DNA from 2 places in the Anaerosinus gibii genome. Region 1 is predicted to be linked to the other one. Evidence: a T-box and tRNA genes for the amino acid it is inferred to sense, from the RefSeq annotation. Region 1 holds a T-box; the other holds one or more tRNA genes.
The links. A T-box is a leader RNA that pairs with one kind of tRNA and senses whether it is charged. The one in region 1 lies ahead of tyrS (tyrosine--tRNA ligase), so its partner is inferred to be a tRNA-Tyr.
Positions count from the first base shown of each region.

Region 2: it has a tRNA-Tyr gene. The T-box ahead of tyrS (tyrosine--tRNA ligase) is inferred to sense a tRNA for this amino acid. The anticodon was not compared.

Region 1 is NZ_CP120678.1:1,170,823-1,174,536, reverse strand. Features, by position in the region: gene P3F81_RS05580 (YebC/PmpR family DNA-binding transcriptional regulator) at 36-776, opposite strand; gene tyrS (tyrosine--tRNA ligase) at 850-2,082, opposite strand; T-box leader at 2,184-2,414, opposite strand; tRNA gene P3F81_RS05570 (tRNA-Asn) at 2,500-2,575, opposite strand; rRNA gene rrf (5S ribosomal RNA) at 2,580-2,696, opposite strand; rRNA gene P3F81_RS05560 (23S ribosomal RNA) at 3,029-3,714, opposite strand, start outside.
Region 2 is NZ_CP120678.1:791,402-795,115, forward strand. Features, by position in the region: gene P3F81_RS03675 (CvfB family protein) at 1-122, shown strand, start outside; gene P3F81_RS03680 (chemotaxis protein) at 240-1,172, shown strand; tRNA gene P3F81_RS03685 (tRNA-Met) at 1,530-1,606, opposite strand; tRNA gene P3F81_RS03690 (tRNA-Thr) at 1,614-1,689, opposite strand; tRNA gene P3F81_RS03695 (tRNA-Met) at 1,708-1,783, opposite strand; tRNA gene P3F81_RS03700 (tRNA-Tyr) at 1,796-1,880, opposite strand; tRNA gene P3F81_RS03705 (tRNA-Thr) at 1,888-1,963, opposite strand; gene P3F81_RS03710 (glycerol-3-phosphate responsive antiterminator) at 2,165-2,734, shown strand; gene P3F81_RS03715 (MIP/aquaporin family protein) at 3,233-3,714, shown strand, end outside.

The DNA of each region.
Region 1 (3,714 bases):
CTTTCGCTAGATGATCTTTTAATTGTTGAATAAAATTAATCCATTAAATCTTCATCAATATCATAATTTGCATAAACCTCTTGTACATCATCATGATCCTCAAGGGCTTCAATTAATTTTAACATTTTAGTCGCATCCGTGCCTTCTAATTTTACTGTGGTATCAGGGACCATGCTAATTTCGGCTACGGAAGATTCAATATTGTTTTCTTCTAGCATTTTTTCAATCTCATCAAATACTTCTGGTTCACTTGTAATTTCAAAGGAATCTTCTTCGACTTGAAAATCATCAGCACCAGCCTCTAAAGCCAGCATCATCAACTCTTCTTCATTTGCAAAGTTTTCTTTCTCGACAACAAATACACTTTTCTTTTTAAACATCCACCCTACGCATCCGGTTTCGCCTAAATTACCGCCATTTTTTGAAAAGATATGACGTACATCAGCCGCTGTACGATTGCGATTATCTGTCATGACTTCGATCATAACCGCGCTACCACCAGGGCCGTACCCTTCATAAAGCATTTCTTCATAGTTGCTGCCTTCTAAAGCTCCTAACCCCTTCTGGATTGCCCTTTGAATGTTTTCTTTTGGGATATTGTTCGCTTTTGCTTTTGTTAAAGCAAGTTTTAATTTCATATTCCCTGTTGGATCGCTGCCTCCCATGCGAACAGCAACAGTGATTTCGCGAGCTATTTTCGTTGTTATTTTCCCACGTACAGCATCCATTTTACCTTTTTTATGTTTAATATTTGCCCATTTAGAATGTCCTGACATAAATAAATACGCACTCCTTTAATAAAATTGCAAGATATATTTTACCATACTATAGAATCAATCGCAAAATTTCTTATTTTTCAACAATAACTAATCTAAAGTAATTTTTCTTTCCTTTTCTAATCAATGCCGTATTATCGGTAAACATATTCTCCGCAATTTCTAATTCAATACTATTTACTCGTTCATTATTTATGGATAGCCCCCCTTGCGTAATCAAGCGACGACCTTCCCCTTTTGATGCAAAAACTGACGCTCTTGTTAAAACATCTAATAATTTTGCACCTATATCTGCTTTAGTGATCTCAATTGTTGGTGCATTCTCTAAATTTCCTTGTCCAGAAAATAAAGCTTTTGCCGCTTCTTCGGCTTTAAGCGCTTCCTCTTCCCCATGAATTAATTTTGTTACCTCAAAAGCTAAAACTTTTTTAGCTTCATTGATTTCTTGATCTTTTAATGCACCCAGTCGTCTAACTTCATCCATTGGTAAAAATGTCAATAAGGATAGACATTTTTCTACATCTGCGTCATTCACATTTCTCCAATATTGGTAAAATTCATATGGAGAAGTTTTTTCCGCATCTAACCATAATGCTCCACTTTCTGTTTTTCCCATTTTTTTACCTTCACTTGTCGTAAGTAAAGTAAATGTTAAACCAAATGCAGGTTTGCTTTCTTTACGTCTAATCAGTTCAACTCCGGCAATGATATTTGACCACTGATCATCTCCACCCATTTCTAATTTACAGTTATAACGATTATTTAATTCCCAAAAATCATAAGCTTGCATAATCATATAATTAAATTCTAAAAATGTTAAACCTTTTTCCATTCTCTGTTTATAACATTCTGCTGCCAACATACGATTGACAGTAAAATGCGTTCCTACACTGCGTAATAATTCAATATAATTCAAATTTCTTAACCAGTCTCCGTTATTTACAATGAATGCTTTATCGTCAGAGAAATCAATAAAACGTTGCATTTGTTTTTTAAAGCAATCACAATTATGTTGAATAACTTCATCCGTTAACATTCTACGCATATCAGACTTTCCTGATGGATCTCCGATAGTCCCTGTCCCTCCACCAACTAAGCAAATAGGTCTATGCCCCGCACGTTGCATATGTGCCATAACCATCATACCAAGAAAATGACCAACATGTAAACTATCCGCTGTTGGATCAAAACCTATATAAAACGTAACTTTTTCCTTATCAAATAGCTCAATGATCTCGTCTTCATGCGTCATTTGTGCAATAAAGCCACGTTCTTTTAATACATTAATTACATTAATTACATTCATCAATAAACCCTCCAAAGTTTTATAAATAAGATTTTATTTAGGAATTAAGATTTTCTTCATTCAACCCCTAGTCCCTTAATAAAATAAAAAACTCGCCCCTAAAAAGGGACGAGATAAATAACACCCGCGGTACCACCCAAATAGTATTTTTACAAATACGACTTTGCAGCCTGTAACGGAGCCAACCGAATCCATCTACTCATTACTCAATAAAAATAACTTTCGATTTCTTGCTCATAAGTGTACTTCAAATAAATCGTTTACTACGTTTCACCTTCCCGTAGCTCTCTGAAAAACAAATTCATTTTACTTCTCTTAATCATTGCATTAAAACTATATTGCTTCATATCATAGCAAAAATTTATAAATAAGTCAAATTAATAAAATAAAAAGCCTAGCAAAAGCTAGGCAAAATTTTGGCTCCTTGAGTAGGACTCGAACCTACGACCGATCGGTTAACAGCCGATTGCTCTACCAACTGAGCTATCAAGGAATATAACTGGCATCTACCTAACCTCCCAGGACGTTTCCATCCAAGTACTTTCGGCGTGTATAGGCTTAACTACTGTGTTCGGTATGGGAACAGGTGGTACCCTATAGCTATCGACACCAGATCCGTCTGTCTATAAACGCACATCTACTTCGTTACTGCTCAATCCGTTCAGTCAACGTAATTCTCATTACGCCTTCCTCTCTTCTTTCCGCTGCGCCTTGTATCTGCACATTTCTAGTCATCCGTGCTTTTTGAAGTGAACTTTCTTTTTAGATATGTTCCTTCAAAACTATACAGAAGAATTGAAATTAATCTTAACTACATTTTATTCTTGCTTTACTCCGCTTCGCTTAGATATGAAACTCACTCGCTCCATTTCTTTACGCTCGGAGTAAAGCGATTCGCTCAATCTACTTCATTCGCTTTCGCTCATGGTATATTGGCTCTCTGCTTTAAGTCAAGCCCTCGACCTATTAGTACCAGTCAGCTAAATACATTACTGTACTTACACATCTGGCCTATCTACCTTGTCTTCTTCAAGGGGTCTTACTAGATTACTCTATGAGAAACCTCATCTTAAGGCTGGTTTCACGCTTAGATGCTTTCAGCGTTTATCCTTTCCGAACGTAGCTACCCAACTGTACGCCTGGCGGCATAATTGGTACACCATTGGTTCGTCCACTCCGGTCCTCTCGTACTAGGAGCAGCTCCCTTCAAGTTTCTTACGCCCGCGATGGATAGGGACCGAACTGTCTCACGACGTTCTGAACCCAGCTCACGTACCACTTTAATGGGCGAACAGCCCAACCCTTGGGACCTACTTCAGCCCCAGGATGTGATGAGCCGACATCGAGGTGCCAAACCTCCCCGTCGATATGGACTCTTGGGAGAGATTAGCCTGTTATCCCCAGGGTAGCTTTTATCCGTTGAGCGATGGCCCTTCCACTCGGTACCACCGGATCACTAAGCCCTACTTTCGTACCTGCTCGACCTGTCCGTCTCGCAGTCAAGCTCCCTTCTGCCTTTACACTCTTCGCGCGATTTCTTGCCGCGCTGAGGGAACCTTTGGGCGCCTCCGTTACTCTTTCGGAGGCGACCGCCCCAGTCAAACTGCCCGCCTGACACTGTCTTGATGTTTG
Region 2 (3,714 bases), 380 kb from region 1:
AAGTAATAAAAGATAAGTTCAATATTAGTAAATCTGCTTTTAAAAGAGCAATGGGATCATTATTAAAAAATGAGCTAATTGAACAAAAAGATGGATGGACATTTTTGAAAAACAACGAATAAGATTTTATGTTTAATTTTTGGCAGGATTTTTTTCCACAGATAGCGAATTTGATAAAAAAATGTAGTTCTAATTTTAAGCAAGGGATACTAAATGTTATATAGAGTGGAGGAATTTCGATGAGTGACAATACTGTTGATAAAAAAGGAATTTTACTAGAAACTGGTACAAATGAATTTGAAATTGTAGAGTTTAATATTGGTAAAGTTAGTTATGGAATTAACGTAGCAAAAGTTCGTGAAGTTATCAATCGTGATTCGGTTACCGTTACTAAAATGCCACAGGTTCATCCATTTGTAGATGGTTTATTTACTTTACGTGGCAGAGTAATGCCTTTAGTCAATTTACCGCGTTGTTTAAATGAAGGTGGAGAAATTGAGCCTAAAAATATAATTGTTACGGAAATTAATAATTATAATATGGGATTTTTAGTCGATACTGTATCAAGGATACATCGCATTTCATGGACTGAGATGGAACCTGCTCCTAATGTTGGAGATACATCTATGGTTGTTGGTGTAATTAAGATGAGTGATAAAATTGTTCTTTTGCTTGACTTTGAAAAGATCATTGCTGAAATTAATCCTGAAATTAATGCAAAATTAACTACTTTTGAAGATACTCATGATGATATTAAGGAAAAAAGAACGAAACAGCCGATTGTTGTAGCGGAAGATTCTCCAATGTTACGTGATCTTTTAGTTGGAACATTACATGAGGCTGGATATCGTAATGTACATGAATATAGTAATGGTAAATTGGCATGGGAAGCGTTAAGTAGAATTTCTAGAGAAGATAAACCAGTGTCGGAAAGTGTAAAAATGATTATTTCTGACATTGAGATGCCGCAAATGGACGGACATCATTTATTGACATTGGTTCGTGCAGATCAACGTTTAAAAGAAGTACCTTTGGTATTTTTCTCTTCGTTAATTAATGATGAAATGCGCCGTAAAGGTGAGTCTATTGGTGCAAATGGTCAGATTTCAAAACCAGAAATTGCACAATTGATAGATTTAATTGATACTTTAATTTTTGGTAAGCATGATTGATTCATTTAGAAAAGATGGTTATAATAGGAATGAGGAATAATTTTATCCTTATTCCTATTATTTTTTATATAAGGCTGTGAAGCAGAGTTGTGATAAAGAAGCTTGAAGCAAATGACTTTTTGTTTTTAATTGTTTTTTTTAGTTGGTTGCCATCGGTTGATATGGACCATTTATCAATCTTACAATATGTTGGGTTGGAGGTAGCGATATTATGGAGTGTAGCATTTTTATTAAAATTTTTTGTACGATAAAAAGCAGAGGAAAGATGTAAGAATTTGATTCTTGATCATCTTTCCTCTGCTTTATTATAAGGTCATTATAATAAAAAAACTCGCAATCGCGAGTTTTAATTTCAAATGGTGGCGGCGCAGAGATTCGAACTCCGGACACTGCGGGTATGAACCGCATGCTCTAGCCAACTGAGCTACGCCGCCGTATTTATGGAGCTAATGACCGGGATTGAACGGGTGACCTTATCCTTACCAAGGATAAGCTCTACCGGCTGAGCTACATCAGCGATCACTAACTTTTGTTTTGGTTGCGGGGGCAAGACTCGAACTTGCGACCTTCGGGTTATGAGCCCGACGAGCTACCAACTGCTCCACCCCGCGATATTAAATTAATGGTGGATGGGGTTGGATTCGAACCAACGAAGGCAGAGCCGGCAGATTTACAGTCTGCTCCCTTTAGCCACTCGGGAACCCATCCTTATTTATGGAGCTGGCGAGAGGACTTGAACCCCCAACCTGCTGATTACAAGTCAGCTGCTCTACCAATTGAGCTACACCAGCATGCCTTAACGACAATATACATTCTACTATGACAAAAAAAAAATGTCAATATAAAAAGAAAAAATAATATAATAAATATACAAGATATAAAATATTTTTTATATTGTAGAATATATAGAAGGAGAATTATTGAAAATGACGAAATAATTCACCTAGAGGCTTTATAACAAAAAATAAAAATTAGAGAGTTGATATGGGATTATGGAACAAAAAAACATCTGTGATAAGTTATTTTCGGAAGGAGCAATAGTTCCTGCAGTAAGGACGGTAGATGATTTTAAATTTGCTTTAAATATAAAATCATCTAGCATTATATTACTTTTTGGAGATATTATTATTTTGCCGTCTATCATTCAAGAAGCTAAAAAACATAATAAACGTATTTTGGTTCATTTAGATTTATTGGGTGGAATAGGTAAAGATCGGTCAGGGATTAGGTATCTCGCACGCATAGGTGTTACTGGAGCCATTACAACAAAGCCACAGCTAGTAAAATTTGCTCGCGAGGAAGGGATGATCGTCATTCAAAGATTGTTTGTAATGGATTCTGAGGCTTTAAAGTCAGGCATAAATTTATTAAGAAATTGTCGTCCTGATGCCGTTGAAATTTTACCAGCATCTGTTCCAAAATCAATTATTGAGGAATTGGTCAAAGAAACAAACTTACCTATTTTAGCTGGTGGGCTTATGCATACGATGGAAGATATTGAGCTGGCTATTCAGAATGGAGTTCATGCTGTTAGTACAAGTAAACGTGAGCTTTGGAAGTGATGTAAGAAAAAAATAAAAAAAATTAAAATCATGCAGGATTTTTAAAAAGTTTATCTAATTATACAAATATAAAATTAATTAAAGAAAATAAACAGCGAGATGACAGAGAGTTGTTTGAGTTAATAAAGAAGATGTATCTTAATGTCTTTCACTGTATATTCTTGCTAATTTTAAGGAATGTGAATAGATATTAAGATATTTTTATTTTTAGAGATATTCAAACCTTTCTCTCCTGTAAGTAAAAAATGAAAATATTTTTCAAAAATGTAAGAAAAATATAAAAAGGTTGCAGGAATTTATTAAAAAATAGCTAATATAATAGCTGTAGGAGTTACGGATATGTGAATGGGTGTAGTTGGACTAAAAAGTACGACATCCCATCTTATCATATTAATGCATACTAAAAGGGGTGATTGAAAAAAAGAAAAAAGAACAAGCGATGCTTGTTGGTTAAGAGGATTTATCAGACATTATTTTTTCATCTTAAAAAACAAAGTAATGGAGGGACTTATTCTCATGGAAAATTTATTAGGCGAAATTTTTGGTACCGCAGTACTTACTTGTATGGGGTGCGGCGTAGTTGCAAACGTTATCTTAAAAGGTAACAAAGGTGAAGGCAGCGGATGGATTGTAATCACTGCTGGATGGGGATTTGCGTGTATGTTAGGTGTTTTCACTGCGGTTTCATTAGGAGCTCCACAAGCTGACTTGAACCCAGCTGTTACACTTGCTAAAACTATGAATGGTGTTTATCAACCAGGTCATGCTGTTGTAACTATGGTTGCTGAAACATTTGGTGCTTTCTTAGGTGCTGTTGTTGCTTGGGCTGCTTATCTTCCACACTGGGAAGCTACTGAAGATCAAGCTACAAAATTAGGTGTATTCTCCACTGGCCCTGCTATTCGTAGCTATGGTGCAAACTTCCTTTGCGAAGCAATTGGTACTTTCATGCTTATGTTCTTAATCTGGGTAATCTTCAA